DNA from 2 places in the Labrenzia sp. THAF35 genome. Region 2 is predicted to be linked to the other one. Evidence: predicted binding sites of a transcription regulator. Region 2 holds the regulator's gene; the other holds the start of a gene.
What was found. The regulator LexA, encoded in region 2, represses DNA repair genes until DNA is damaged. The targets are predictions, from matches to a motif close to TGTTCNNNNTGTGTTCNG.

Region 1 (15,856 bases), 1.0 Mb from region 2:
GTGCAGCTGCCCTGGCTTGGCACGGCGACGGAACGTGTCGTCAGCGCCGCCGCGACACTGCCGTGGTACATGATCGTTGCCGGGCCCACCATTGGCGGATTGCTGGTTGGCCTGCTGCTTCAGTACATGCAACCGATGCAGAGAACGTTCAGCGTGGCGGACGTGATCGAGGCTCGTGTCAAAGGCGGACGCGGGCTGCCGTTCTGGCCGGGCATATCATCAGCCCTTATCACGGCGTTATCGCTCGGCTCCGGTGCCAGTGCCGGGCGTGAAGGCCCCGTCGTGCACCTGGGAGCAACCATCGGTGCATCCGTCGGGCGCCTGTTTCAGCTGCCGGATTCCGCGCATCGCATTCTGCTGGCCTGCGGCGTTGCCAGTGCGGTATCCGCCTCTTTCAACGCGCCTATCGCAGGCGTTCTGTTCGCACACGAGGTCATTCTCGGGCACTATGCGATGTCGGCCATTTCGCCCATCGCGATTGCCGCCGTTACGGGAACCGTATTCTCCCGGCTCTGGTTCGGCGACGTTGCCGCCTTCGTGATCCCGGGACACCAGATTACCTCCTATTGGGAATTTCCGGCCTTTGCGCTTCTGGGCCTGGTTTCCGCCCTCGTTGCAATCCTGTTCCAGTTTGCATTGATCGGAACGGATTGGGTTGCCCGCAACATTTCGATGCCGGTCTGGCTGCGACCTGTTATCGGCGGTTTCGCGGTCGGGCTCATTGCTCTGGTCTTTCCCGACGTGCTTGGCGTCGGCTACGAGACCACGGACGCCGCCCTCAAGGACCAGTTGCCCCTGGCGATGCTGTTCGCTCTGCTGTTTGCGAAAACGGCCGCGACCGCGATCACGCTGGCGTCCCGTTTTGGCGGCGGCATCTTCTCGCCATCGCTCTATCTGGGGGCAATGACCGGAGGCGCCTTCGGGCTGATTGCCGCCTCCGTCTTTCCCGAACTGGCTTCAAGCGAGGGGCTTTACGCGATCCTGGGAATGGGGGCCGTTGCAGCAGCGGTTCTCGGCGCGCCCTTTTCAACAACCATGATCGTTTTCGAATTGACCGGCGGCTACACGCTCTCGATCGCCCTGCTGCTGACCGTGTCGATTGCAACGGGCCTGACACAGGCCGTTCATGGCAAATCCTATTTCCACTGGCTGCTTGGCTTGCGCGGCTATTTCGTGAATGACGGCATCCACCGCTTTCTGGGAGAAACGGTCAAGGTGAAGGATTTCATGGACCCTCCCCCGGCCAATGAGGAGGATTGCATTTTCCGGCCCGGTCAGGACGGCAGCTACCTTCATGATACCGACTCGCTTGAAAGCGCACTGAAAAGCTTCGATTCCTGCGGAGAAGCCTCGCTTCCCGTCGTCAGCACAAAAGATGCAACCAGGATCGTCGGACAGGCGCGCCACGTAAAGGCGCTCAATCACTTCAACTCGGAGCTGATCAAGGCCAACGAGGAAGAGCACCACTAACGGACACCAGCAGGAATTCCGCCTGCAGGATTGTCCGCAAGGTCAGAATTTCGAAGGTTCCGTTACCAGGATCTTGCCCGCATAGCGATGCGATGCCTTGCCTTTCAGGCGGAATTGCAGATCCTTCTGGGCCATGTAGAACCGGGCCTGGCGCCCCCTGAGGCCTGGCAGATCGAACGGGTCAAGCCCCGCCCACGGCAGGAATGGATTTCGACGCAGCGAGCCATAGATGCCCACGCGAACCGACGGCCGCTTGCTGGCGGCACGGGCATGAAAGCCGTGGGTATCGGCAACGACCAGCGTGTTGCCGGGAACCGCGAACCTCACCGGCTCGGGATATTTCAGCCGACCCAGTTCTTCCGGAGCAAGGCGGAAGGAACCGCGAGCATGCAGCGTGTTCTTGTCGCCACAGGCCGACAGGCTCTGTTCACGTTCCCATTCCAGCCGTTCCGGCGTCAGCCGGTGCGATCCGGGAATATACGTGAACGGTCCCTCGGCATCATCGATATCATAAAGGAAGAACCACGATTTCGCGGTCTGATGGAAAGTGTCGGAATGGAACGCCGTTTGCGGGTCGGCCTTCCGCTTGGTGTCCGGATTGGTCATGACGATATGCAGGTAGACCAGTGGATCACCATTGGTCGAACCGACATAACGCAGACCGTTCTGGAACGGCTTGCTCCAGACGAAGGCCTTCAGATGCGGCAAATCTGCAAGCACACTGGGCGGCAGGGGAACGAACCGCGTGACGGCATTGCCCTGGCGCATGTCCCAGGCATCGAAGCGCGTTGTTTCGACTTCCTTGCGCAGCGCCGCCAGTTCATCTTCCGGCAGAAGATTGCGGGTGGCGATAAATCCGTCTCTTGCATAAGCAGCGCGATCAGCTTCCGGCAGCAGGTGCTCCAACCTGCGGCGGCGCGAATCCGCCATGGATTCCGCCAGCTTGATGCGCTTGGCGTGCAACCCGGCCTCGTTCAGCCGGCGGCTGCCAATCAGCGGGTTGTCCCGAAACGACTTGGCTCCGGTTGCCAGCTCGGCAGCGTAGAGCGGCATCTTGAGAACATCCGCGGCGCGCATTGAAAAACCTCAGCTCGATAAACAAGAATTCAAAATAGGAAGGCCGGTCGAAACCGGCCTTCAGGATCTTTTAGATCGCTTTTGTCGCCTGTTCCAGCCAGATCCGCTCTTTCGCGCCCACAACTGGGCCGATCTCGGCCCGGACCCTCTCATGATACCGGTTCAACCAGTCGCGCTCGGCCACCGTCAACAGAGCAGGCTCAATCAACCGAAGATCCATGGGCACAAGCGTAATCGTTTCGAAGCCGAGCATCGGGCGTTCCCCACCCGGCAAATCACACGCAGGCGTGACGACTTCCAGGTTTTCGATCCGGATGCCGTATTCGCCCGCCGGATAGTAACCCGGCTCATTCGACAGGATCATGCCCGGTTTCAGCGGCACCGTGCCGGTTTTGGCAATGCGCTGTGGTCCTTCGTGAACGCTGAGGTAGGCACCGACGCCGTGACCGGTGCCATGGTCGAAATCAAGACCGGCCTTCCACAGATCGATCCGGGCAAGCGTATCGAGCTGCGCACCCGTGGTGCCTTCCGGGAACTTTGCCGTCGAGATCGCAATATGTCCCTTCAGCACCAGCGTGTAGTGCTTTTTCATCTCCGTGCCGACTTCCCCGACCGCAAGTGTGCGGGTGATGTCGGTGGTACCGTCTTCGTACTGGGCCCCCGAATCAATCAGGAACGGTTTGCCGACCGGGATCTTGAGATTGCTGGACCGGCTGACCCTGTAATGGCAAATCGCCCCGTTCGGGCCCGCACCGGAAATCGTGTCGAAGGAAATATCCTTCAGAACACCGGTTTCCCGGCGGAACTCCTCAAGCTTTTCCGCAGCGGTGATCTCATCGAGATCGCCCTTGGGGGCAACTTCGTCAAACCAGCACAGAAAATTGACGAAAGCAGCTGCATCGCGGACATGTGCGGTGCGCGCGCCTTTCAGTTCCGTCTCGTTCTTGATCGCCTTCGGCAGCAGGATCGGGTCTTGCGCTTCCAGCAAGGTTCCACCTGCCTTGGTGATGGCGTCGGCGATGCCGATCCCCGCCAGGCCCGGATCAATCATCACTCTGGCACCAGCCTTGCCGAGACCCTCCAGCCCCGGCTTGAAATCAGCCGGTTCACTGAGGTCCGTCAGATCGGCGAGTGCATCACGAACGGAATTGGACAACTTGCGGCCATCAATGAACAGGGACGGCTTGCCTTCTGCCGGAACCGTGGCAAAGGAGAGCGGCAACGGCGTATGGGTGACGTCAGACCCACGGATGTTGAACAGCCAGGCAATCGAGTCGGGCTGCGTCAGCACGCAGGCATCCACCTTCTTGTCTGCGAGGGCCGACTGGATTTCGGCAATCTTGTCCTTCGCACCGCGTCCGGCAAGCTCAACCGGATAGAGAAAAACCTGACCAAGCGGCGGCGCCGGACGGTCCTTCCAGACACTGTCAACCGGGTTGTCGTTCAGCTTGACCAAAGTGGCGCCGGCCGACTCACAAATCTCCTCGAGACGGCGAACTTCTCGCACCGTGTGCAGCATGGCATCGATGCCCAGCTTCTGCCCCGGCTGCAGTCGTTCGGCCAGCCAGTCAGTCACGGGCTCATTGACAAGATGGCGCGCCGGAAAGACCGCCATGTCGACCTGGTCACGCACCTGAATGGTGTATCGGCCGTCAACGAAAATCGCGGCTTCTTCCCCCAGAACCCCCGCCATGCCGGCAGATCCCGTAAAGCCTGTCAGCCACTGGAGGCGGCAATCATGCGGCGGCACATATTCGCCCTGATGCGCATCGGCGCGCGGCACGAGAAAGCCGTCGAGACCGCGGCGGGAGAGTTCGGCTCTGAGAAGCGCCGCATGCGGCGCACCACAGGAAGGATCACTGAGATCGTCAAAGGTCTGGAACATGGCCGCAAGATAATTTCGCGGCCCCATCCGATCAAGCTGGATAATTATTCCGCATGAATTGGTTCAGCAGCATTATCTTCCTCATATTTTGCATTGCAGCAAAATCTTTCGCATATGCGAAGAGCGCAAGGCTGGCATGCGTTTCGAGGCCTACCTGAGGTCCCGGCAAAAGCGCATATAGGGTTCAGACAAGAAAAAAGACGTTTCTCCCTAGGGAAGCTCTTAAACTTCAAATGGGAATGACCACGATGACCATGAAAACAACCACCTCGACCCGCGCCGGCGGCAGCTTCATGCGCCGCGCTTTCGACCGCATGATTGAAGCCCGCTCCATCCAGGCACGCCGCTATGTCAACGGCTACCTGCTGTCACTGGACGACGCGACCCTGGCCTCCCACGGCTACGACCGCGCCCAGCTCGAGCGCGAAGGCACCTCTACCAGCGCGTTCTAAGGGGCTCAGGACGGTTTAAGTAAAAACCACTGTGCACAAGAAAAGACCCGCCGAAAATTTCGGCGGGTCTTTTTGTATCTGCAGTCAAGATTTCCGGGCACCAGAATGTAAGAAACGGCTCTCCCCTTCCCTCATCCTGCGGAGCCTGGCGACGACAAGCGCCTTGCAGGCGAGAACATGATCATCGCTGTTTCCTGGCAGATGGCGGACGCGGTCAGGCCTGTTTACGTCCCCGCACAAGTGTAAGCGTCAACCAGCCGTCCTTTTCGCCGCGCCTGTCCAGAATGAACCCCTGACAACCGTAGGCGAACAGGATCCGGGGACCGTCTTCCACCCTGAGGCCGGACAGCACAAGGGTTGCGGTCGGCGTCATGCGTTCACCGATGGACTTCGCCATCTTCATCAGCGGCCGCGCCAGGATGTTGGCGATCACCAGATCGAACGGACCAAAGAGACGGAAGCGGCGGTCTTCAATTCCGTTGGCGGTAAAGCCACGAACAAGATGCCCCGCACCGTTGAGCCGGGCGTTTTCCAGCGCTGTTTTCGTCGCAACAGGGTCGATATCGGTTGCAAGAACCAACTGGCGGGATTGAAGCGCAGCGGCGATTGCCAGCACGCCTGTTCCCGTTCCAAGATCGAGAATGCTGTCATACGCGCGCATGGACAAAAGCCTGTCGATTTCCTCCAGGCAACCCGCGGTCGTGCCATGGTGACCGGTTCCGAAGGCAAGCGCGGCTTCGATCTCGATGCCGATGGCCCCACCTGGAACCTTGTCCCTATCGTGGCTGCCGTGAACAACGAAACGACCGGCCTTTACCGGCTTCAGCCCTTCCAGGCTCTTCTCGACCCAATTGATATCCGGCAGTTCTTCTGCTTCCAGCGGCGCGGCAAATGCATCGGCGCCGACACGGTCGCGCACCGTCGCAGCCGCCTCTTCCGGCTCCATGTCGAACAGAAGAATTTCAGCCGCCCACAGGCGTCCGTCCGGCGTTGCTTCATAGATGGTCACCGGATTGCCGTCGTCCTCAAACGCCCGTTCAAGGATCTCGGAGATCCGCTTGGCTTCCAGTTCTTCAGCCGTGATCCGCACCCGGATGGTTTTCATCGCCGCTCGCGCCTGTGGTTATTGGGGTCAAGGCGTGCGGTATAGCGGGAAGCGGCCAGCGATGCCAGCTTGAAACGGCCCCGGGACTGGGCAAACCGGGTCTGTGCCCCATTTCATTGGGAAATGCGAGGAAACACCCATGACTTGCCCCCGTTCGCACCTAAACTGGCTGCAAGTGACCGGATGTCTGGTTGCTGCCCTTCTTTGCCTCCAGCTTCTCATCCTCCCCGCCTGGGCAACGTCCGAGCAGGATCAACTGTTTGAAGCCTTGAAGAACGCTCCGAATGAAGAGGCGGCCAGCAAGATCGAGGATAGTATCTGGCACACCTGGCTGGATGCCGCCCCCACGCCGGAGATCCGGCAGAAAGTGGACGAAGCCATGCGTAAACGAGGATCCTATGACTTTCAGGGTGCGAAGGATCTGCTCGACACGGTCGTGGAAGAAGCACCGGATTACTCGGAAGGCTGGAACCAGCGTGCCTTCATCCTCTTCCTGCAGGGTAATTACGAAGCCAGCCTCGAAGATATCGAACGCGCCCTTGCCCTGGAACCACGGCACTTTGGCGCCTTGTCCGGCAAGGCAATCATCTTCATGACGCTCGGCAGGGTGCAATTGGGCCAGGAAGTGCTGCGTGAGGCCGTCAGTATACATCCTTACCTGAAGGAACGCGACATGCTGATCAAACCGCAAGGTGTCGATCTCTAGAACGGCCCCAGGCGCAAAGTGTCTCAGGCTTTGGGGCCAACCCAAGAATACATCAGGTGCGAGACCAAATTCCCGGTTCTATCGGAGCGTAGACGTCAGAAGCAGTGCACCGGACAAGTTCTTGCAACCAGCCGGTCAGTGACGTTCGACGAAACTGTCGATGACTTTCTTCACCCCTGCCTTTTCAAAGTCGATGGTCAGCTTGTTTCCCTCGATCGACTTGATGGCGCCATAGCCGAACTTGATGTGGAACACGCGCTCGCCCAGAGAGAATTGCGATGGCGTGTCACTGACGGATTTCGCCACCAGCTCTCCTTCGATGGTCAACGGCCCCTGACGCTTTTGCCGCGCGGACTGATACCCACGGCCGCCGCCATCGGAAAATCCGCTGGAGGACTGCTTGGCACGCTGCGCACGTTGCCAGCCCGGCGTGGAGTAGCTGCCCTTGTCGAAGGGATCATGACTGTCGAACCGGGACGGTCCGTAACCGCCACCACCATAGCCGCCATAGCTGGACGAAGCTTCGGCAATCTCGACATGGTCCGGCGGCAGCTCGTCCAGAAACCGTGAGGGAACGGTGGACTGCCAGAGGCCGTGAATACGCCGGTTGGACGCGAAATAGAGCTTTGCGCGTTTCTTCGCCCGGGTGATGCCGACATACGCCAGCCGACGCTCTTCCTCCAGACCGGCGCGACCGGATTCATCCAGCGCGCGCTGGTGGGGAAACAGCCCCTCTTCCCAGCCGGGCAGGAAAACCGTGTCGAATTCCAGCCCCTTGGCCGAGTGCAGCGTCATGATGGATACGGCGTCGGTCGCATCCGCGCTGTCCCGGTCCATGACGAGGGAAATATGCTCCAGGAAACCGGCCATGGATTCAAATTCGTCCATCGACCGGATCAGTTCCTTCAGGTTGTCGAGCCGTCCGGGTGCTTCCGCCGACCGGTCCTGGCGCCACATCTCGGTGTAGCCGCTCTCGTCGAGGATGATTTCCGCCAGTTCGGTGTGTTTCATCTGGTCGAGCTGACGCCGCCAGCGCTCGAAGTTGTCGAGCACGGACTTCAGCGCGTTGCGTGGCTTTGGCTTCAGTTCTTCGGTATCGATAAGCTGGCTTGCCGCCTGCATCAGTGGAATACGCTCTGCCCGGGCAACGCCATGGACCAGTTTCAGCGTCGCATCGCCAAGACCGCGCTTCGGCGTGTTGACAATGCGCTCAAACGCCAGATCGTCCGCGGGCTGCGCGACACAGCGGAAATAGGCCATGGCATCGCGGATTTCCATGCGCTCATAAAAGCGCGGACCGCCGATGACCCTGTAATTAAGCCCCAGCGTGACAAACCGGTCTTCGAACTCGCGCATCTGGAAGGATGCCCGCACCAGAACCGCCATTTCATTGAGCGAATGACCTCGCGACTGAAGGGTCTCGATCTCGTCGCCGATGGTGCGCGCTTCTTCTTCGCTGTCCCAGACGGAGGCCACCGACACCAGGTCGTGGTCGGGTTCCTCGAAATCTGTGAACAGCGTCTTGCCGAGACGGCCTTCGTTAAAGGCAATCAGATGGGATGCGGCAGCCAGGATATGGCTGGTCGAGCGGTAATTGCGCTCCAGGCGAATGACGACAGCGCCCTTGAAGTCATGTTCGAAGCGCAGGATGTTATCGACTTCCGCGCCGCGCCAGCCGTAGATCGACTGGTCATCATCACCGACACAGCAGACATTCGGGTTGCCCTGGGCCAGCAGCCGCAGCCACAGGTACTGCGCGATGTTGGTGTCCTGATATTCGTCCACCAGCATGTAGCGGAAGCGGCGCTGATATTCCTTGAGGACATCCGGCTGGGTCTTGAACAGCGTGATGACATGCAAAAGCAGGTCACCGAAATCGGCCGCGTTCAGGATCGACAGGCGCTCCTGATATTCCTCGTAGAGCTTTCGGCCCTTGCCGTTGGCAAACGCCCGCGCCTCGCCTTCCGGGATATCCTTTGGCCCAAGAGCCCGGTTTTTCCAACCATCCAGCATCCCGGCAAAGGCCTTGGCCGTCCAGCGCTTGTCGTCCAGCCCTTCGGCCTGGATGATCTGCTTGATAAGGCGGATCTGATCATCGGTGTCGAGGATCGAGAAGGACGATTTCAAGCCGACAAGTTCGGCATGCTTGCGCAGGATCTTTACACAGATGGAGTGGAACGTGCCGAGCCACGCCATGCCTTCCACATTGCCGCCGACAAAACCGGCAATGCGTTCCTTCATCTCGCGCGAAGCCTTGTTGGTGAACGTGACAGCCAGAATTTCGGACGGCCGCGCCAAGCCGGTTGCCAGGATATGGGCAATGCGTGTTGTCAGCACGCGAGTCTTGCCCGTACCGGCACCAGCCAGCACCAGAACCGGCCCTTCGGTCGTTTCCACCGCCAGCCGCTGCTCCGGGTTCAGCCCCGTCAGATAGTCCGGTGCCCGCCGTGCCGCCATCGCCCTGGCCGCGATCCCACCTTGCGGCCGCGCGGGAGCAGGCGCGGACTCCGCCCGCGTGCCGATAGGCTGGAATGGATCGTCAAAGGAATCGTCGTACCCGTCCGGGTCGGTCATGGTTTACTGGTCCGGTTTCAAGCGCTTGTTTTGAGAACAATATAGCAACATACCGGCGCTGGCGAGGCAGGAATGACCGATTTGGTGGGGACAAGAAGCGGGCTTTTCTTATTTGAACCGGCAACTGCGTGAGGCCGCCTCCTTTGACAAAGCCGCGACAGATTTCAGGAACCCCAGAGGTTTGCGGTTCCAGCGAGCACAGGAGGTACTGGATCCCGGTCTTGCCGCTACGCGTCAAACCGGGATGACAACGGGCAAAGGCATGTCTTGAAGCCTCTCTTGTCATCCCCGCGCAGGCGGGGATCCAGTAGACGCAGGCACCGGTGGAGCAAAATGCCTCTGTCCCGGCTCTAACCCGGATGACAAAACACGAAGGGAATACCCGCTCAGGCCCCCACCAGATCGAACCAATCACCCTCGGAAATAACCTCGATCTCCAGCTCCTGCGCCTTTTTCAGCTTTGAACCAGCACCGGGACCGGCCACCACGAGATCGGTCTTTTTCGACACGGAGCCTGCCGTCTTGGCACCAAAGCGTTCGGCCATGGCCTTGGCTTCGTCGCGGGTCATGCGCTCCAGCGAGCCGGTGAAAACCACTGTCTTGCCTGCGACCGGTGAGCCGGAGGCGTTGATCTTTTCAGCGTCCTTGGGTGACACCTCGACCAGAAGCGCGTCGAGCTGGTTGAGATTGTGTTGCTCGGCAAAGAACTCCGCCAGCGCCTCGGCAACGATATGGCCGATGCCGTCGATGTCATTGAGCTCTGTCCAGGCTTCGCCCGCCGTGTCATGCGCCGCCTTCATGGCTGCATAGAACACCGCCCAGGAGCCATAGGCACGTGCCAGAAGCTTGGCGTTGCCCTCGCCCACGTGACGGATGCCCAGGGCGAAGATGAAACGATGAAGGTCAATCTCTCGCCGCGCGTTGATTGCCTCGAAAAGGTTCTTCGCCGAAACGGCCCCCCAACCTTCCCGGTTGCGCAACTTGGTGAGAGAGCGTTTGTCCCGCTCCTCCAGCGTGAAGATGTCCGCCGGCGCCATCACAAGGCCTTCCTTGTAGAAGGCGTCGACCTGCTTGTCGCCGAAGCCTTCGATGTCGAAGGCATTGCGCGAGACGAAATGCTTGAGCTTTTCCGTTGCCTGGGCCGGGCAAATCAGACCGCCGGTGCAGCGGCGCACCGCATCGCGGCGCCCGGTTTTTTCCTTTTCCTCGCGCACCGCGTGGCTGCCGCAGGCGGGGCAGACAGTCGGAAACTCGAAGGCTTCCGCCCCATCGGGGCGTTTGTCCAGATCGATGTCGACAATCTGCGGAATGACGTCGCCGGCACGCTGGATCTTCACCGTGTCACCGATACGAAGATCCTTGCCGCCGCGGATCGACTCTCCGTCCTGGCCAATGCCCTTGATATAGTCTTCGTTGTGGAGGGTCGCGTTTGAAACGACGACACCGCCCACCGTGATCGGCTCCAGCTTGGCAACCGGCGTCAGGGCACCTGTTCGGCCAACCTGGATCTCGATGTCGTTGAGAATGGTGTAAGCCTGTTCGGCCGGGAACTTGTGAGCGATCGCCCACCGGGGTGACCGCGAGACAAAGCCGAGGCGTTCCTGCAGGTCCAGCCGGTCGACCTTGTAGACCACCCCATCGATATCATAATCGAGCTGGGCACGGCTTTCCTCGATGCCGTGATAGACCCCGAGAAGCTCTTCCACGGTTTCGCAGCGTTTCATCAGCGGGTTGACCTGGAAGCCCCAGCCTTCCAGCTGCTTGACCATGCCGAACTGGGTGTCTTCCGGCAGCTCGCTCATCTCGCCCCAGGCATAAGCGAAGAACCGCAGCGGGCGGGAGGCCGTGATTTCGGACTTCAGCTGGCGCAGAGAGCCCGCCGCAGCGTTGCGCGGGTTGGCAAAAACCTTTCCGCCATTGGCTGCCATACGCTCGTTCAGCGCCTGAAAATCCTTGTGCGCCATATAGACTTCGCCGCGCACTTCAACGACACCCGGCACCGTGCCGGACAAATTCTCCGGAATATCCTTGATCGTCTTCGCGTTCTCGGTGACGTTTTCACCTGTGGTGCCGTCACCTCGCGTTGCGGCGTAAACCAGAGTGCCGTTTTCATACCGAAGAGACAGCGACAGACCGTCGATCTTCGGCTCCGCGGTAACCGCCAGAGCCCCCATCAGCGGATCGAACTTCAGAAACCGGCGCACGCGGCCGACGAAGTCCCGGACGTCGTCATCGTTGAACGCATTGTCCAGCGACAGCATCGGCACCCGGTGAGTAATCTTGCCGAAACCGGACGCTGGGGCCGCCCCCACCTGCGCAGAGGGACCGTCTTCAAGAATGAGATTGGGAAACCGGGCCTCGATGGACGCGTTCCGCCGGCGCAGGGCGTCATAGTCCGCATCCGAGATCACCGGGGCATCTTCCTGGTGATAGCGGCGGTCATGCTCGGCGATTTCCGCCGCCAGCCGTTTCAGCTCGACCTGTGCTTCTTCCTGCGTCAGGGCGTCGATGTCGGTATGGGCGAAGGAAGTGTCAGTCATGATGTCTTCACGAAATGTGTCAGCGGGAGAGACCGGGTTGATGACCGGATTAAATCGGATACCGGAACCGAATGGCGGGCTCAAGCGTTGATAGCACATCGAACCGGCAAAACTCGATGCTGGTCAATGTTGGAATGAGGAGACACGAATGGCTTATCAGGACCGTGAAACGCATTATGTCGAGAAGACGAACGGCAACAGCGCTGGCTGGTTCATGGCCGGAGCGCTTGTCGTCGCGCTGATCGCAGGCGGCCTGCTCTATGCCAATGGCTTTTTCACGAACGACGAAGAGCTGAGCATCGAGCTGAATGTGCCCAATCTGGGCGAAGGTGAACTGAAGCTGCCTGACATGAAGGAAGCACCGCTCGTCAAGGAGCCGTAAGACCATTTCTCATTTGAAAACTGCACCACAGGGCGGGAGCTTCGGCTAACCCGCCCTTTTTTTGTCCACCGCGCCGGATCCTATTTCCTATTCCGCAGCCGTCAGCAGCCGGCGCGCCGCGGCGCGGGCTTCTTCCGTGATAACACTGCCGGCAAGCATCCGGGCGATTTCCTCGCTGCGGTGGTCTTCATCAATACGCTGAACGCGTGTTGCCACCCGGTCCTTCTTGGTCGCTTCCTTGGCGATCAGGAAATGCCCTGCAGCGCGAGCTGCCACCTGCGGGGCATGGGTAACCGTCAAAACCTGAACGCTGCCGGCAAGTCGTGCCAGACGCAGGCCGATGGCCTCGGCCACTGCACCGCCCACACCTGTGTCGATCTCGTCAAAAACCAGCGTCGGGGCAGAGCCCTTGTCGGCGAGAGACACCTTCAGTGCCAAGAGGAAACGGGAAAGCTCGCCACCGGACGCAACCTTCATCATCGGCCCCGGCTTCGTGCCTGGGTTCGTCTGGACATGGAACTCCAACTGATCGATGCCCGAACGGCTGCGGCTTTCCGGATTGCTTTCCACTTCGACGATGAATTTTGCCCGCTCCAGCTTTAGGTCGGGCAGCTCCATTTCAACAGCCTTTTCCAGTGCCTTGGCTGTCTTTCGCCGCTTGTCCGAGAGGCTGGCTGCCTTCTTGTCGTATTCGGCGCGGGCCTTTCCAGCAGCACTCACCAGCGCCGCCAACTTGTCTTCACCGGCATCGAGATCGGCCAGATCGCCGCTCATACGGGAACACAGGGCGGACAGCTCGTCAACCGGCACCGAGAACTTGCGGGAGGCAGCACGAAGCGCAAACAACCGCTCTTCGACAGCTTCCAGTTCGCGTGGATCATATTCGGTCTCACGCAATGCGCTTTCCAGTCCGCCGCGGGTTTCTTCTAGAAGATCCATCGCCTCTGCAAGCGTGCGGACAGGCTGACCAAGCAGATTGGGCACCTGGTCGGCCTTGCGTTCCAGACGTCGCAGCAAGCTGGCCAGTTCCGGGATTGGCGACGCAGTGCCGTTCAAGGTTTCAAAGGCTTCGTTCAGATCACCGGCAATCTTTTCGACCGCCATCATGTCCGTTCGCCGGGTAGCCAGTTGCTCCTCTTCGCCGGTTTCCGGCTTGAGGGCCGACAGTTCATCGACGGCAGCACGCAGGAAATCAGCTTCGTTGCGCGCGGCTTCTATACGTTTCTCGTGATCTGTCACCGCCTTGTCGGCAGCGCGATAGGTGGCAAAGGCCTGTGCTACGGCCTCGGCTTCGGCCGTCAGCCCTCCGAAAACATCAATAAGAGCCCGGTGGCTTTCCGGGTCAACCAGGGCGCGGTCATCGTGCTGTCCGTGGATTTCCACCAGCAGCGCGCCCGCCTGGCGCAGCAGTCCTGCACTGACGGGTTGATCGTTGACGAAGGCCCGGGTGCGGCCATCGGAGGTCTGGATACGGCGCAGGATGATGTCGCCATCATCGTCGACATCGTTCTCGCGCAGGAACATGCGAACGGGATGATCCGCCGCCACATCAAAGACAGCCGTCACCTGCCCTTGCGCCTCGCCATGACGCACGAGATCGGCATCACCACGCGCGCCGAGTGCCAGCGACAGGGAGTCGAGAAGGATGGATTTGCCCGCACCGGTTTCGCCGGTGAGAACCGACATGCCGGCGGCAAATTCGAGGTCAAGACGGTCGATCAGAACGATGTCACGGATAGACAGCGCGACCAGCATGAAGGGATGCTCCTTAAAGTTCGGCCCACCATATAGGAGGACCGAAGCGTCTTGAAAGAGCCTGTTTGGGCCTTTTCAACCTCATTTGCGAGGCTGAAGCCATTTCGGGATTAAACCAGGCGTCAGATGCTCTTGAAGGCGCGGCTGATCCAGCTGCCGCTGTCTTCGGAAGGCTCGTACCCACCCTTGTTGAGCAGCGAATAGGCATCCTTGTACCACTGGCTGTCCGGGTAGTTGTGCCCGAGCACGGCTGCGGCCGTCTGCGCTTCGTTGACGACACCGAGCGCGTAGTAGGCTTCGGTCAGGCGGAACAGAGCTTCTTCCACATGCCGCGTGGTCTGGTAATCGACGACAACCGTCTTGAAGCGGTTGATCCCCGCGATGTAGTTGCGCTTTTTCAGGTAGAAGCGACCGACCTGCATTTCCTTGCCGCCAAGCTGGTCATGCACGATGCGCAGCTTGCTTTCGGCATCCGGCACATATTCCGATTCCGGGAAGCGCTGGATCAGCTCGTTGAACGCACCGGCTGCCTTCCGGGTCACGGCCTGGTCGCGGGTAATGTCCGGCATCTGGCGGAAATAGGCCTGACCGGCGAGATACAGCATGTAGGCTGAATCCTCGTCCCCCGGATAGAGCGTCACGAACCGCTTCGCCGCAGTTACGGTTTCCGTGTACTTGCCGCGCGAGTAGTTCAGGAACGCCAGGTTCACCAGCGACTTCTTGGAGTATTCAGAATAGGGATAGAGCTTGTCGAGCTCTTCGAATTTCTGGGTCGAATCGCGCAGTTTGCCTTGCGCGCGCAGGGACAGGCCTTCGTTGAACAGAACTTCCGGCGGCGTATCGTTGAGTGCCAGCTCATCCAGATCGTCCTTGCCGCCGCATGCGGCAAGCGCAAGCGGTACAGCCAGAACGGCCAATCTCAGGAAGGTTTTCATGTGTTTGGCTCTGTTCACTTCAGAACCAGTATCCATTCCGTTCACGCCTATACTCCCGGACCTTTCCGGCCCCTAAGGCCCATGTCATGCGGCCTTGCAAATTTATCGACAGGAGTGTTTAGCGGAAATCACCGGTCCCCGTCACGTCCTCATCGGCCATCTGACGGTTTTTTTGAGCAATTTTATGGCAACCGGTCCAAATAGGTTCCGAATTCCGCCGAAAAGAAAACGGCCGCTTCATCAAAGCGGCCGATCAAAATTATATCAGGAGACGTCAGGCCCGAAAGCAGCAGCGGCTGCGATACCGCCCTTGTCGACCTGGCCGACCTTGCGGAATGCGGGCGACTCGACGATTTCGAACGCGCTCGGATCTTCAAACAGCTTGACCAGGATCGCATGGTTCATCTTGTGCCCGCCCTTGTAGGAGCGGTAAAGACCCAGGATCGGCAGACCGGCAAGAGCCAGGTCGCCAACCGCGTCCAGCGCCTTGTGACGTGCAAACTCGTCCGGCCAGCGGGTGCCTTCCGGATTGAGAACCTTGTCCTCGGCAATCGCCACGGAATTTTCCAGCGACGATCCCAGGGCAAAGCCCATTTTCCAAAGCTGCTCGACATCCTTCACGTAGCCGAAGGTGCGCGCACGGGAAAGCTCGTCACGGAACACGTCCGGCGTGATGTCGGAAGAGAACTGCTGGCGACCGATCAGCGGCGTGTCGAAGTCGATGGTGATATCGAACTTGGTGCCGTTGTAGGGGTGCAGTTCGCACCATGCCGTGCCGTTGTCGACACGAACGGTCTTCTTCACCTTCAGGTACCGGCGTCCCCGGTCCAGGCGTTTCAGGCCGATTTGCTCGATTGCTTCGACAAACGCAACGCTGCTGCCGTCCATGACCGGCATTTCCGGACCGTCGATTTCCACGACCAGGTTGTCGACACCCATGCCGAAAAGAGCTGCCATGAGATGTTCAACGGTCGC
Region 2 (15,856 bases):
TCCAGAAGAATTGAAGCCTGCAACCTGATCCAGGCATCTTGCGGCGACGCCAGATTTGTCACGAGCGGTTCAAGCGTCTGCAGGCGTGTCGAAGGCGAAAACGGCAGCGTTTCGGTGAAGCTCTGTTGCTGGCGAAGCCGGCCATGAACTTCCTCTTCCGTATAGTCCGCAACATATTTTGCAAGGCCCGCTCCAGCGCCACCGCCAATCAGCGTCAGGAGCACCAACGCCGCGACGAAACCGGAGCTGCGCTGATTTTCCCGCGCACCTTCAAAAGGAACTTCAATGATATTAGGCATTTGGGTCTTTCCGGTACTTTCAGGAAGGGCTCAGAAGGGCGTCACGATGTCGTAGATCTGCTGCCCCCAGGCCGGTTGCTGAACCTCGGTGATCCTGCCGCGGCCACCATAGGAGACCCGCGCTTCGGCAATCTTGTCGTAAGGAATGGTGTTGTTGGCCTGAATGTCCCGCGGACGCACGATTCCGGCGATTTGCAGGATGCGCATCTCGAAGTTGACGCGCATTTCCTGCGAGCCGGAGATCACCAGGTTGCCGTTCGGCAGGCGGTCCGTGACCACGGCCGCAACGGACAGCTGGATTTCTTCCGACCGATCGATAGAGCCGGAACCCGCGGAACCGGAGCCGGAATCAACGCCAAGATTGCCGCTGCCACCATGCCCGATGCCATCCCAGTCGTAATCCATGGTGCCGCCCCAGCCGATATCGGAAGTGCGGCGGCGATCCGAACTGTTGTCCATGTTCGCGCGGTCATTGATCTGGATGGTCACGGTCAGCACATCACCGACTTTCTTTGCACGCGGGTCTGCAAAGAAATTGTCGCGACCGCTGGCCCACAAGGAGTTGTAGTCCTTGACCGTGCCCTGCCCGAAAGTACTCAGCGGATAAGCTGCCGGCTGTTGAACGGCAAGGCCGTACCCGACCGGAGACATCTCCGGTGCGCGACCAACGTCTTCCAGCTGCCCGGCACAGCCGGTCAGCATCGCAGCTCCTAGGGAGATCACAAAAGCGCGCATCAGAAACTCCGTTGTATTTCGGGATGGGTCAGGCCCATCATCGATTGGGTCAGCTGGGCAGCACGGGAAGGCTCCATCTCGTCGAGAATGCTGCTGGCAACACGGGCCTTCAGTTTCAGGAGAACGCCAACGGCGGCTTCCTCGTCGGTCGTCTGCAGCTGCGCCGCAGCTGCTTCCGGACGCATGCGCCCGATGATTGAGACGACCTGATCCTCGACTTCGTTGAGAAGGTCTTCGCGCCGCTCGACCCATTTTTCGAATTCGCGCTCTTTGCGCTGCAATTCTTCAATCCTGTCCCGGAGGCTTGCCTCCAGGCTGATCAGTTTCCAGGTCTGCCACTTAATGCGAGCATCCGAAGCCGCTTCGGCGATGTTCTTGCAATAGAGCTCGCTGTCCTGTGGCGGTACGGGCGCAATCGCGCTTTCGCGTGCCTGGGGCTTCTGGCGCGGCGCCTGGGCAATGGCCTGGCCGCCGAATGTGAGCGAAACTGCCGCAAGCACCAGAAGCGTGAGTGTGCGGCCGCGGTCCAAATGTCGTGGCATAAGGCCTTCCCTTGTGCAGAACCTCTTTGACCGCACAATCGGAGATCGAGCTTGCGTGAGGCTGTCGCAAAAAAACGCCGCTTTAAAAAGCGGCGTTTCAGAATTGCTCACATGATGGAGACATCTCCCCGGCCTTCAGGGGTTCAGACCACATGAGTGCTGGTTTCCCTGTTGGGTTAGGACCAAGTCTGACTTATTGCACCACGAGTTCCGCCTGCAGCGCGCCGGCTGTCTTGATCGCCTGAAGGATGGCGATGATACCGGTTGGTCGCAGACCGATCCGGTTGAGACCCCGCACCAGTGTGGGCAGGTCCGTTCCACCGACAACAGCCAGTTGACCACCGCTTTCCTGAGCATCGACATATGTTCGTGGCACGACCACTGTCTGGCCATTCAGCGAAAACGGCGACGGCTGCGAAACCTCGGGTGCTTCCGATATACGAACCGTCAGATTGCCATGGGTAATCGCAACGGTCGAAATCTGCACATCCTTGCCAATAACCACAGTCCCTGTTCGCTCATCGATCACGACCTTCGCAATCTGGTCAGGCGTCACCCGAATAGCCTCGATTTCCGCAATGAACCTCGTGACACTGATGTTTTGCGGAGGCGTGAGTACCACAGTGCGATAGTCGCGCTCCTTGGCCACCTTGATGCCGTATCGCTCCCTGGTGAACTGGTTGATCGCATCGGCAATACGCACTGCGGTGCGGAAATCCGGATTGGAAAGTTCGAGAACCAGGTTGGGTATTTGCGAAAATTTAGCCGGCAAATCTCTTTCGATGAGACCACCGTTTGGAACCCGACCGACGGTCGGTATCCCCTGGGTCAGGCTTTCCGCCTGCCCCAGCTCCGAGAAACCGGATACTGCAACGGGGCCCTGCGCAACCGCGTAAATTTGCCCGTCAGCTCCCAGCAAAGGGGTAGCGATGAGAGTACCCCCGGCAAGTGACGTCGCATCGCCAAGCGAGGACACACTTACGTCGATCGTCGATCCCTGACCGATAAAAGACGGCATTTCGGCGGTCACGACAACGGCTGCTACGTTACGCGTCCGCAGTCGCGCATCGCGTACGTTCACCCCCAGACTGTCGAGCATCGATTGCAGCGATTGCTCCGTGAATGGGGAATTGCGTAACGTGTCGCCGGATCCTTTCAGACCGATAACGAGGCCATAGCCGACAAGCTGGTTGTCGCGCACCCCTTGCAGACTGGCGATGTCCTTGATCCGCACCATGGACATTGCCGACACCGGCAAGGCCAACAGTGCAGCCAGAACAAAAACGAGTAACCGGGTCATAAAATCAGTTCTCCACACGTATGGTGCCGTCTTCTTGAACCCGCCCGGAAACAACCAGACCGCTATCGACATTGCGTACGCGTACGAAGTTGCCGGCTCCGCCGTTCTGAAGAGCTTCCACCTGCATGATGATCACCAGCCCCTGCTCACGGAAAACCAGTCGCGCCGGCTCACCACGACGAACAAGGACCGGCTTTTCGACCGAATTTATCGGTACGGGCTGTCCTGGAAGCAACGTACGCCGCGCAACCATGCCAACCAGTTGGCCCCTGTTGGTAGACACCGCGAATTGCTGTGCTGTCCGCGTTGGAAACGATCGTTCGATCAGATCCTGGTGAGTGATTTCGGTTCCAGCCGGTATTGTCTGGCGCGGAACCGGCAGATCTATGCCTCCGGCTGCTTTCGCTGCCCCGGTGCTGAAGATCATGACCAGCACCAGGAAAAGGGATCGGATCGTCATCACCTTCTCCCTGTTAGCGAATGCCGTTGGTGACGGTACCGGCCATCTCGTCGGCGGCTTTCATGACCTTGGAGTTCATTTCATAGCCGCGCTGAGCGCTGATCAAGGCAGTGATTTCCTTTACCGGATCAACGTTGGAGCTTTCCAGATACCCCTGGCGAACCACGCCGAAACCCGGATCACCCGCAACACCGGTAACAGGCGTGCCAGAGGCCTCGGTTTCACGGAAGAGGTTGCCACCCACTGGTTCCAGACCGACATCGTTGGCAAAATTGGAAAGCGTCAGTTGTCCGAGTTCACGAGGCGTCATCTCGCCATCGACCTTGGCATAAACCTGACCCGATTCATTGACGACAACTTCAATGGTTTCTTGCGGAATAATGATCGCCGGTTCGACGGCATAGCCGTCAATGGTCACCAGTCTGCCGTCGGCATTCTTGTTGAACGAACCGGCTCGGGTAAACAGTGTTTCGTCATCAGGACCGGTAATTTCGAACCATCCCCGCCCGTCAAGCGCAACATCGAACTGGTTGCCGGTGTTGGTCAGCGAGCCTTGGGCATGGAGTTTGCGGATCCCGGCGGTACGAACGCCCAGACCCAGCTGAGCACCTTCCGGTACAGGATCTTCACCACCCCGGTTCGGCACGCCCTGCAGGCGCTCGGCCTGATAGAGAAGGTCTGAGAATTCCGCCTGCGAACGTTTGAAGGACGTGGTGTTCATGTTGGCGATGTTGTTGGCGACCACTTCGACATTCGTCTGCTGGGCGCTCATGCCGGTCGCGGCGATAGCAAGGGCTTTCATGGATTTTCTCCTGGTAATTACAATCGCTTATCGAGGCCAAGCCTACGATCAGATCGACATGCGGCTGATTTCCTGATAGGCGCTCACGACCTTGTCGCGGATGGCAATTGCGGTCTGGAGGGTCGATTCAGCAGCCATTACGGCCTCGACCACCTGCTGTACCGACGCCTGTCCGTCGACACCTGCAATCGATACCGCTTCGCCTTGCTTGATCTTGTCGATCGCATCGGTCGAAACTTTCGCCATCGCATCGGAGAAACTGGTTTCGCCCACGGCGCCCGTGCCGCCAAGATCCGGCGTGCTCGCCGTGTACCTGGTTGTGGAGGCTGCTTTCAGGACGCCGTCGGTCGACGATGTCAGCGCAGAGATTTCATTGATCATGATCAGTTCCTCAACAGGTCAATGTTGCGCATGACCATCTCGCGGGCCTGCGTCATGACTTTCAGATTGGCTTCGTACGAGCGGTTGGTTTCGCGCATATCGGCCAGTTCAAGCAGCGTGTTGACATTCGGCATCTTGACGTAGCCGTTCTCGTCCGCCGCCGGATGGCCGGGGTCGTATTCCACCGCGAACTCGGCTTTGTCCTTGCCGATGTCCTTCACGGACACCAGGTTGGCCTGGACGGCGCGGTTGAATTCACTTTCGAACGTGATGGTCTTGCGCCGATAGGGATCATCGCCGGCTGCTTCACCGGTAGAGCGGGCGTTGGCGAGGTTTTCGGACACAACTCTCAACCGCTCCGACTGCGCTCTGAGACCGGCGCCGGAAATCTGCAAGGTTGCGGAAAGCGGATCAGACATGATTGTTTTCCTTTAGGATTTCACTGTGGAGAGGTACATGCGGTGAAAGGACTTCGCGATACTGGCGTTCAACGAATGATCGCGCGCGACCTCTCCTGCCTTCATGAGTTCCTGTTCCAGGCTGACGGAGTTACCGGAATGCGTGACCGTCCAGCTGTCCGCCTTTTCGACATCGGACTTGCGCGCGGCTTCCATGGTCTGACCAAGATGGCCGTCATGGGTTGCGGTCATGGCAAGCTGGGTTTTGCTGATCACGGTTGTGAACGGTTCCAGGTCCTTGGAGCGGAAGCCTGGCGTATTGGCGTTGGCAATGTTTTCGGCAATGGTCGCCTGGCGGACGGACAGCCAGTCATTGCTATTCGAAACGAGTTTGGTCAGGAACACAGGTTCCATAGAAGACCTCCTATCAGCTCAGGTTGCCCCAAGGGATAGTCAGCCAAGCTTGCCCGAAACTGTTCGACCGTGATGATTTGGCAGGGTTCCTTCCCGGACGCCTGCGACGCAAGTTTCACGCAATCTTCGGTGTGCATGCATTACCGGTGCGGGCGCCCCTGCCCTTTCAGTATTCGGTATTAGGGAGAAGCGTATGAAATGTCTGCAGCCGCCGACCTGCGCAAGGAAAGCAGCCAGACCCTCGGTCCAACAATTCATATGTCGCGCCTACATGATGCACCGTGTCCAGCTGGCGAAGGCCGGGCTCCTGCAGGCTGCAATCGCTGCTTCAGTTGCCTGCCTGGCTCCAGAAGCCTCAGCCCAGACCACGAACTGCGATGCCTACGCAAGAGCCTATGCAGATGCGCATATCAACCCGGATCAATCGGACATGCCGATCGTCGACGGCGCGATGGAGGGAGCCGTTGCAGGTGGCGCCTGGGAAGGCCCAAGTGGAGCACGCAGGGGTGCATTGACGGGCGGTGCACTTGCCGTGCTAGACAACCTTGGCAGTACACCGGCTGGATGGCGCGGTTTGTATGATCTTGCATATCGCCTTTGCCGGAACGCACAATCACCAGTCACACACCGCCCCTCGACGCTGGGAGATCCCAGCTATCGGCCCGCACTCCCCGGTTCCGGCAGACCAGAGCCGTTAAGGCCAGCTGGACCGCTTGCCCCATCAAAACCCAACAACTGAGGTTGTGCCATGTTTTCATTTCTGTCTTCGAAACGGGACTCCATTGCCGCAGCAATTCAGCGTCGCCTGCATCCGCGCCAACGCACAAGATTGCGCCCCGCGAAACTTGCGAGTCTGGACAATGAATTTATTTGCGATTGCACGATCAGGGACATTTCCGATGGAGGTGTCCGTCTCGTGCTGAACGAGGTTACCGACCTGCCGGAAGAGTTCTATGTCTTCGATGCCGTCCCCAAAACCGTTGCCGAAGTGCAGCTGCGCTGGCGCGACGGACTGGCCGCCGGAGTTGTCTATTTAGTTCCACCTGCAAGTATCCGGCACTTCAAGAACACCGGCGTCAGAAAACTTGCACAAAGGCTTTATGCTCTGGATGGCTAGGCCCCGAGTAATTGTCCTACAAATTTCAAAGCAGCGAATTCATTTCCTTGCCTGAATGGTCAATAATTCAAACAGCAGCGACATAAAGAGACTCCAGAAGCGACGTATTAGCTTTGCAAAACGTCGTGGCAACTCATTAAATCTAGTATTTTATAAAATTCGCTTGTAAAACATGCGCAGGACACAACGCCGGTCTCGCCGATCAAGTTCGATTGGAAAGACCCGACTGCCTGAGTCTGTTGAATGGATAATAAAAAGCGTAATTTCTTCGAACTTCCGGACAAGGTCCTCACATCCCTGCCGACGGGGGCAGTCAAAGATACGGTCGAACATCTCGGTAGAAAGATTGCGCGGGGAGAATATCCGACAGGCGCGATCCTTCCGCGTGAGGACGAACTTGTCGACAGCCTCGGTGTTTCGCGAACTGTTGTCCGAGAAGCCATCAAGGTGCTTTGCGGAAAAGGGCTCGTTCGAACGGCACGCAGATATGGGTCTCGGGTCTGCCCCTTTGACGACTGGAACCTTCTCGATCCGGACGTCATTCGCTGGCATGACCCAAGAAGTCCGCAGACTGCGAGAATTTATGCGGAAGCAACCGACCTCAGACTGATTTTCGAGCCGGAGGCCGCCGCCCTGGCAGCCGTCAACGCAAGCCGGGAGCAACGCGACACCATTCTTGCGGCCGCGCGTGCCATCCATCCTCTGGATGGTCAGGAAAGCATGATCGGCGCCGACTACATGTTCCATGCCACGATCCTGCAGGCCAGTGGCAATCAGATGCTTTCCCAGCTCCAGAATCTGATCTACGCGGTCATGCTCTTTTCCTATGCCGCCTCACAACGAACTCCTCCGGAAGAAAAGATTGCACGTCGCAATCACGTCGGCGTTGCTGAAGCGATCGATTCCGGAGACGCAGAACTGGCACGTGGACGCATGAAAGACATGCTGGTGCAAAACAAGGCCATGGCGGACAAACTGGTCGCGTCGACCCTCCAGGAGTGACCTGGTTGCCGGCAAACCTGTTGGTCTGTCTGGCAAACAGAGAGAGACACCGGTAATTTCCTGACCAGATACCCACTCCCTCTAGCGCACCTATGGAATGGCGCCTGCGTTTCCACATTTGTTGGACAACTGAGAATTTTCCCAGCAGACTATGGAAAACCAACAATGATGGCCTAACGGCCAACCTGGGAACGCCATGAAATTCTATTCAGAAACCGAATTGTCCTCCGGCACATTTTTGGGCCGTGTCTGGCGACCCGATGTCAGGGGGCCCGCCGTCGTCACGCTGCGCGAAAACCGCGTTTTCGACATCACGTCCGCAGACGCCCCCACCGTTCGGGATATTTGCGAACTAACGGAACCGGCTGCCTATGTTGCCGCAGCTAAAGGAGAAGATCTTGGCACTCTGGATGAAATCGCGGCTGGTACCTGCAGCGATCTCGCCAACCTGCATTTTCTGGCTCCCTGCGATTTACAGGCAGTGAAGGCATGTGGCGTGACCTTCGCAAACTCCATGGTCGAACGCGTGATCGAGGAGAAAGCGGCAGGAGATCCTCAAAAGGCCGAAGCCATCCGGGCACGGGTAGGTGCAACCATCGGCGACAGCCTGCGTAACCTGCGAGCCGGATCCGAAGAAGCTGCCAAGGTCAAACAAGCGCTTATCTCCGAGGGGCTCTGGAGCCAATACCTGGAAGTCGGCATCGGCCCGGATGCCGAGGTCTTTTCCAAGGCGCAGGTTCTTTCCTCCGTCGGCACCGGAGCCGACGTCGGACTTCACCCAGTGTCCAGCTGGAACAACCCAGAGCCGGAAGTGGTTCTGACAGTCTCTTCAAAGGGTGTGATTGTTGGCGCGACGCTTGGAAACGATGTCAATCTGCGTGATGTCGAGGGCCGTTCGGCTCTGCTCTTGTCCAAGGCAAAGGACAACAATGCATCCTGTGCCATCGGACCGATGATCCGACTATTCGACCAGGGATATTCTCTGGATGACGTTCGACTGGCAGAACTGGACCTGACGGTGGAGGGAGCGGACGGCTTCATCCTGAAGGGGAGATCTTCGATGAAGGAAATCAGTCGGGATCCTGTGGATCTGGTCCGGCAAACCCAGGGCCGTCATCATCAGTATCCCGACGGGATCATGCTGTTTCTCGGTACCCTCTTCGCACCGACGCAGGACCGGGACGTTGCCGGAGAAGGTTTCACTCACAAACTGGGCGACGTCGTTACAATCGAAAGTCCGGGCCTCGGTCGATTGAGCAACACGGTCCGGCTTTCGACCGAATGTCCGGAATGGACATTCGGCATAAGCTCCCTCATGCGCAATCTCGCACAAAGGGGTCTCTTGTAGTCGTACGCCGAATTGCCCAGCGCATCACGAAAGCGCTCATCAGGAAACTTTCGGCCGACCTAAAGCGACGGCTGGACCATCTTCGCCGGATCAACAACCCGGTCGAATTCCTCCGCACTGACGAATTCAAGGTCAAGGCACGCCTGCTTCAAGGTCAGATCATGCTCAAACGCATGGTGTGCGGCATGACTGGCCTTGTCATATCCGATCACCGGACTTAGCGCAGTCACCAGCATCAGGGATTGATCCAGAAACTCCCTGATGCGCTTCTCGTTCGGCTCCATGCCTTCCACCAGGAATAGGGAGAAGTTGGTGCAACCGTCGCCCATGATCTTTACCGACTGCAAGATCGCATTGATCATCAGCGGCTTGTAGACATTCATCTCCAGGTAGCCACTGGCGCCACCTATCCCGACGACGACGTCATTGCCCATCACCTGTGCCGCAACCATCGCCAGTGCCTCGCACTGCGTCGGGTTGACCTTGCCTGGCATGATCGAAGAGCCGGGCTCGTTTGCCGGAATTTTCAGCTCAAAGAAACCGCAGCGGGGCCCGCAGGACAAGAGGCGGATATCGTTTGCGATCTTGAACAATGACACTGAAAGCGTCTTCAAGGCTCCGCTCAACATGACAAGAGCATCATGCGCCCCCTGAACCGCAAACTTGTTCGGAGCCGTATAGAACGGCAAGTCCGTCAGTTCCGCGATCCGGGTGGCAGACAACTCCGCAAAAAGGGGATGAGCATTGATGCCCGTCCCGACTGCAGTTCCGCCCAGCGCCAGTCCATAGACATCCTTTAGGGCAAAACTGATGCGCTCAATGTCCTGACGCAGCATTTCCGCATAACCGGAAAACTCCTGACCAAGCGTCAAAGGCGTGGCGTCCTGCATATGCGTTCTGCCGATTTTTATGATGTCGTCCCAGGCGTCGGCTTTGTCTTGCAGGCTCTTTTGGAGCATCTGCACGCCGGGCAAAAGGCGATGCGTCACCTGGAGTGCAGCAGCCATGTGCATCGCTGCGGGAAAGCTGTCATTGGACGATTGAGACAGGTTCACGTGATCGTTCGGATGAACCGGATCTTTTGACCCCAGCACACCACCGGCAAGGGCAATGGCGCGATTGGAGATCACTTCGTTCACGTTCATGTTGGTTTGTGTTCCGCTGCCGGTCATCCACACGTGCAACGGAAAATGGTCGTCAAGTTTTCCATCAATAACTTCGTCGGCAGCCTGGACAATCAACCGAGCAAGATCTGCATCCAGCAACCCCAGCTCTTCGTTTGCAAGGGCCGCTGCCTTCTTCAAAACGCCATAAGCGTGGACAAGCTCTATCGGCATCAGGTCGCTACCGATGGAAAAATACTTCAAGGAGCGCTGTGTCTGTGCCCCCCAGTATTTGTCCTCCGGCACGTCTATTTCGCCGATGCTGTCGCTTTCAGTACGCATATGCGCCTCCTCGTAAGTGGCTCAAGGGGCCAGCAAGGTTTCCGTCAGTTCACTATCGGGATCCTTCAAACCGTCTATGACATCGAAATGATGGCGGCCGGGATCCTCCTTGTAGGTGGCCATTGGCCAGGCATCCGCAAGGAGTTTCGATTGCCTTAGAAACTCCGGACGCTCCGCTCCACCGACCCAGGCGACAACCGGACAGTCAACGGCGGGCACCATCAATGCCGCACTTTCGGCCATGGCATCGTCTTCGTTCATCTGGAAGGACTTGTTCATCACCGTGTTTCTGAGCGGGCGAAGGTCGTGCAAACCGCTGATGGAAACAACACGCTCGATTCGATCCAGAACGTCTTTCGGCAACCGGCTGTCTTCGCAAATCATGCGTGTGACCAGATGCCCACCAGCGGAATGCCCGGCAAGACGGATCGGGCCACCGACGCGAGCAGCCGCCTTCGTAATCGCGACAGAGATTTGCCGCGTGATATCTGCGATCCGCGCATCAGGAGCCAGATCATACGACGGCATGCATACCGTCCAGCCTCTTGCCAGGCAGCCGCTAGAAAAATGCGACCAGGAACTTTTATCGAATCTCAGCCAGTAGCCACCGTGCACGAACACGACGAGCCCCTTGGACTTCCTCTGCGGCCGAAACACATCGAACCGCTGACGATCCCCTTCCCCGTAAACGACATCCAGATCCTTTTCGACCCAGCTTTTCCGGAAGGTTTCCGCTTCCTGCGCCCAGCGCACGATGAAATCGTCAGCGCCTGGAATATAGGCAGCATTTGAATAGGCATCGTCCCAATCAATAATCGTCATCTCACTCATTCGAAATCCTCAGGCAAACGTCGAAACCGATCGGCGGCATACTTGCACGATTTACCTAGAAAGCGGAACGGCCTGAATGCCAATCTCAACTTGTCAAACGGACTGCCATCAACCTAACGTCTGAAAAAACCAGTAGTCGGGAGGCAAACTTAGATGGTGGAGCGCTGTTCCAATCGCGTGGCCAATCTTGCGCATTTTCTGTCCAGGAACGCTGCCCGGTGGCCCTCAGGGCCTGCGGTTGTCGAGGATGGGGTCACCTTGAGCTGGTCACAAATCGATTCGCGCGTCTCCGCACTTGCCAAGGGTCTCCAATCGGAATTCGGCGTTTCCAAGGGCGACGGCTTGCTGGTCCAGGCCCAGAACTCGCATCAGATGATCGAGATCATGTTGGCCGCATTTCGTCTGGGAGCCATCTGGGTTCCCTGCAATTTCAGACAGGCTCCGGGCGAAACGGCCTATGCTGCGGTAAAAGCGAAGGCGAAGGTTTTCCTGTGTGACGCTGATTTTGGTGCTCAGGCCGATGCAGTGCGAAACGCCAGAGATCAGCTGACAGGATGCATTACAATTGGAGCCAGCGACTTTGGCACAAGCTATGAGGATCTCCTCTCCCGTTACCGGGGACAGGTCCTGCAGAACGAGGCAGTGGACTATAACGATCCCTGTTGGCTGTTCTTCACCTCAGGCTCAACCGGCCGCCCGAAGGCGGTTGTACTCAGTCACGGGCAGATCGGATTCGTTTGCGTCAACTACATGGCAGACCTGTTGCCCGGGACGACGGAGCGCGATGCGTCGCTGGTCATAGCTCCATTGTCACACGGTGCAGGGTTGCAACTGATTGCCCAGCTATCAGCTGGTTCCACACATGTTCTCCTGCCCGGAGGTGGCTTCAATCCTTCGACTGCATTCGAGTTGATCGAAAAACACAAGGTCAGCAATCTCTTCACCGTTCCCACAATCGTCAAACGCCTGGTGGAAGACCCTTCTGTTGATCAGTACGATCACTCGAGCCTTCGTCACGTCATTTATGCGGGGGCTCCCATGTATAGGGAGGACCAGAAGCTGGCACTCCAGAAATTGGGGCACGTTCTGGTTCAATACTACGGGCTTGGCGAGGTCACCGGAAACATCACCGTGCTGCGGCCACAGGATCATTTTCTGGAGGATGGACCTGAGACACGCAGCGGCACATGCGGTACGGAGCGCACAGGTATAGAGGTTTCGATTCAGGACGAGGAAGGCAATCATCTGCCCCCCAATGAAACGGGTGAAGTCTGCGTCATCGGTTCGGCGGTCTGTGCTGGCTATCTGGAAGACGAAGACGCCAACCAGAAGTCTTTCCGGAACGGCTGGTTCCGCACCGGAGACATCGGTCACATGGATGAACAGCGCTACCTCTTCCTGACAGGCCGAGCGTCGGACATGTACATTTCTGGTGGCTCCAACGTCTACCCGAAGGAAGTCGAGGAAGTGCTGCTTACACATCCGGATATTTCCGAGGTCGCAATTCTCGGCATTCCGGACAGGCAATGGGGCGAAGTTGGCCTAGCCGTTTGTGTGGCTGCCCCAGACAATTCACCCGACCCTCAGGAACTCAGCGACTATCTGAACGGCAAGATCGCCCGCTACAAGATGCCTGCACGTTATCTCTTCATTCCCGCAATGCCGACAAGTGCCTATGGCAAGATCACCAAGAAACTGGTGCGGGAGCATTTGACCGAGAAAGGCCTGTTGTGAGACGGCCCGCCCCCAGGTCTCTGTCCGACATTCGTCATCCCGGCCCTTCTGCCATCAATCGGCTCCCCCATGCCAGATGTCTGGCGAAACCATTGGAAATCTCCCTGGCAGAGCAAACTCCCTTGCTGGAGGCGCTGGGCCGCTTCGCCACGCACCAAGGACTGAGCTCCGCCGTTCTCGATCTTTCCGGGCTCACGCTCGAAGCGTTCGACTTCGTAATGCCTGCCTGTGCAATCGATGACAGACATGCAGCCTGGTACAGCGACACGCACTCCTCGAAAGGCGCAACGCTGGAGTCCGCAGTTGCCATTCTCGGGATACGAGATGGTGAATGGTTCGCTCATGTACACGCCTCTTGGCGTGAGGAAGAAGTCGAGCACCTTGGCCACTTACTGCCGCATACGCTGAAGGTTGCGCATCAGGGGGCCATCAAAGGGTACGGCCTGCAAGGCGCAGCCTTCGTGGCATCGCTGGATCCGGAAACCGAATTCACGTTGTTTCGTGTGCAACAGGATGACGAACAGTCACGGATAACCGACTACAATGCGCTTATCACCACACTCGCTCCGTTTGCCGACCTGACGGACAGCATCCAAGAACTCGCAAAAGAGCTGAAAGCACCCTCCTACGAAGTCTATGGACTGGGCAGTCTGGCCGGAGCAGCGTTTCGCGACGCCCAGCCGATGACAGGTCTGATCTCCGAGATACTCCTGACTGAAAACGCTGGCGCGAAACCGGATCAAGAGCTTTGCGTCCCAATCCGCGCCGTTGATCTCGAAGGTGGACTGCATCGGGGCATTCTAACCGCTGGTGGCGCGCCGACTTTGATCACCTGTGAACTGCTGATCATGACCGGATCGAAGGATGACCTGAATCCGATATCGGAGACGGATTGAATACGGCAACTTGTTCGAGGCCAAGAACAGTAAGAGAACATTTACCCTTGCAGAACACAATGAGAACAGGTACCATGTTCTTGATTTGTACCAGATGTTTTCTCGGTCAGGGGACGCCTACATGCTGACGCGCAAGCAGTACGAACTGCTCATGTTCATTCACGAAAGACTGAAAGAAACCGGTGTGCCGCCGTCTTTCGACGAAATGAAGGATGCGCTCGACCTGCGCTCCAAGTCCGGTATTCACCGCCTGATCACCGCGCTTGAAGAACGTGGCTTCATCCGGCGCCTGCCGAACCGGGCCAGAGCCATGGAAGTTGTTCGTCTTCCGGACTCCATCGCACCCGGCCTGGGCGCTCCACGGCCAAGAGGCAGCTTCTCACCTGAAGTCATTGAAGGCTCACTCGGCAAACCGGAGCCTGAAAAAGCTGCACCGGTGCCGGTGTCCAGTGTTACGGAAATCCCCGTCATGGGCCGCATTGCAGCCGGCGTGCCCATCGAGGCCATTCAAACACACAGCCATTCCATCACAGTGCCGCAGGACCTGCTTGGTCGCGGGGAACACTACGCGCTGGAAGTTCGTGGTGATTCCATGATTGAGGCGGGCATTCTGGACGGTGATACCGTGCTTATCCGCCGGACCGACAGCGCCGACAGTGGCGACATCGTGGTTGCACTTGTGGACGATGAAGAAGCCACCTTGAAGAGGCTGCGCAAGAAAGGCGCTTCCATCGCTCTTGAAGCAGCCAACCCGGCTTATGAAACCAGGATCTTCGGTCCCGGCCGCGTTCGTGTTCAGGGCCGCCTCGTTGCCCTGTTTCGTCAGTATTGACCAGTCACTCCTCTGCGCGCGCTTCGGCCACCGAGGCGCGCTCGGCTAGACGCAGGCTGTCTCTCGTTACCTTACCCTGGTGATGCCAAGGGCGCGGTGGGTCAGGGATGGCAAACTTCAGTTTCTCGATTTTCAGATTTTCCTTTGGCGGATGGCCCGGTCCACTGGCACCGCTCGTAGCATTCGCGGCCTGGCTGAAATCACCGGGCGATAGCCAGATGGAGACGGCACCACGTTCGGTGCGCGTACCATGATCCAGGACGAGGGCTGCGCCGCAGCTCTCCGGAGCGACAAGATCGGTCACGACCAAATCGGCATATCGGCAATCCAGCTGAAACGCTTCAAATGTCTTTGGCTGCGCGATTGCAAGAAACGATTGCCTGCCATCCAGCCGTTCTGCGTCCTCTGAATTGACGTAGGCCCTGATGACACAACCGTCGTCATCGCAATTTCTTTGAGGCGATTTCATCTTGCGCGACAAGATCGCATCATTCCTCACTCCTTCCGACTGCAGCCAGAGATCACTTGCAAACGATCTCCCCCTAGCTGCGTAACGCAAAGTTCCCGTTTCATCGCGGGCAGCTATTCGAGAGCCGCTTGCAGCAATCTGTATATCCGGAGGCCGGCTGGTGAGAACAATCAATATTCCTGCGACGAGAGGCACTCCTGCGAGCACACGCTTTCTGCCAGGCACCAACAATCCGGCAAATAATGCTGATAGCAACAGCAATGCAGCAGCCCCGTCGAGCCTTCCGGAAGTTCCGCCGCCGGCATCCAGGGCTGCGGTAAAGGAAGCAACCTTCAACAGAAGTGAAACTCCGAAAGACATGACAGCCAGAGGGAGAGCCGCAAGGCCGAAGGGCATCAGAACGAATGCAAGTACTCCCATAGGCATCACAACAAGTGAAAACACCGGCATTCCCAGCAAGTTGCCTACAAGGCCATAGGGCGCAATGCGGCTGAAGTGATGAGCTCCTATAATGCCGGTCGCCAACCCTGCGACCAATGCGGTTACGAACAACCCTGCAACCCACTTGCCGAGGTAGAGACAAGTCGCCTTGCCCCATCCGGACACTCTTTCACCAGATGACAGGGAACGATCTCGCTGCCGCCACAGGTCATATACGGCGACCAGGCAGATCACGGCAGCGAAGGACATCTGGAAGCCGGGAAAAAACAACCGCTCAGGAGCAATCAGCAAGAGTACGAGGCCAGCCAACGCTACGCTTCGCAGGGTTAGGCCGCGTCGCCCCACCAGAATTCCGACAAAGACAATCGCGATCATCAGGAACGATCGTTGCGTCGCAACCGCACCACCGG

Region 1: the regulator LexA is predicted to act here: its motif matches at 9,302-9,319, upstream of FIU93_RS14745 (UvrD-helicase domain-containing protein).

The regions. Positions count from the first base shown of each region.
Region 1 covers NZ_CP045380.1:3,230,317-3,246,172, reverse strand. The annotation lists gene FIU93_RS14775 (chloride channel protein) at 1-1,470, shown strand, start outside; gene FIU93_RS14770 (phytanoyl-CoA dioxygenase family protein) at 1,513-2,547, opposite strand; gene FIU93_RS14765 (aminopeptidase P family protein) at 2,618-4,432, opposite strand; gene FIU93_RS14760 (hypothetical protein) at 4,666-4,884, shown strand; gene FIU93_RS14755 (50S ribosomal protein L11 methyltransferase) at 5,099-5,989, opposite strand; gene FIU93_RS14750 (tetratricopeptide repeat protein) at 6,129-6,695, shown strand; gene FIU93_RS14745 (UvrD-helicase domain-containing protein) at 6,831-9,269, opposite strand; gene ligA (NAD-dependent DNA ligase LigA) at 9,656-11,809, opposite strand; gene FIU93_RS14735 (hypothetical protein) at 11,958-12,191, shown strand; gene recN (DNA repair protein RecN) at 12,279-13,946, opposite strand; gene FIU93_RS14725 (outer membrane protein assembly factor BamD) at 14,069-14,917, opposite strand; gene lpxC (UDP-3-O-acyl-N-acetylglucosamine deacetylase) at 15,146-15,856, opposite strand, start outside.
Region 2 covers NZ_CP045380.1:4,236,606-4,252,461, reverse strand. The annotation lists gene FIU93_RS19485 (flagellar basal body-associated FliL family protein) at 1-299, opposite strand, end outside; gene flgH (flagellar basal body L-ring protein FlgH) at 330-1,034, opposite strand; gene FIU93_RS19475 (hypothetical protein) at 1,034-1,576, opposite strand; gene flgI (flagellar basal body P-ring protein FlgI) at 1,770-2,876, opposite strand; gene flgA (flagellar basal body P-ring formation chaperone FlgA) at 2,881-3,336, opposite strand; gene flgG (flagellar basal-body rod protein FlgG) at 3,350-4,138, opposite strand; gene FIU93_RS19455 (flagellar hook-basal body complex protein FliE) at 4,187-4,519, opposite strand; gene flgC (flagellar basal body rod protein FlgC) at 4,522-4,938, opposite strand; gene flgB (flagellar basal body rod protein FlgB) at 4,951-5,331, opposite strand; gene FIU93_RS19440 (hypothetical protein) at 5,603-6,070, shown strand; gene FIU93_RS19435 (PilZ domain-containing protein) at 6,080-6,448, shown strand; gene FIU93_RS19430 (FCD domain-containing protein) at 6,692-7,450, shown strand; gene FIU93_RS19425 (fumarylacetoacetate hydrolase family protein) at 7,647-8,798, shown strand; gene fumC (class II fumarate hydratase) at 8,858-10,243, opposite strand; gene FIU93_RS19415 (alpha/beta hydrolase) at 10,265-11,074, opposite strand; gene FIU93_RS19410 (acyl-CoA synthetase) at 11,228-12,808, shown strand; gene FIU93_RS19405 (hypothetical protein) at 12,901-13,704, shown strand; gene lexA (transcriptional repressor LexA) at 13,826-14,536, shown strand; gene FIU93_RS19395 (ComEC/Rec2 family competence protein) at 14,541-15,856, opposite strand, start outside.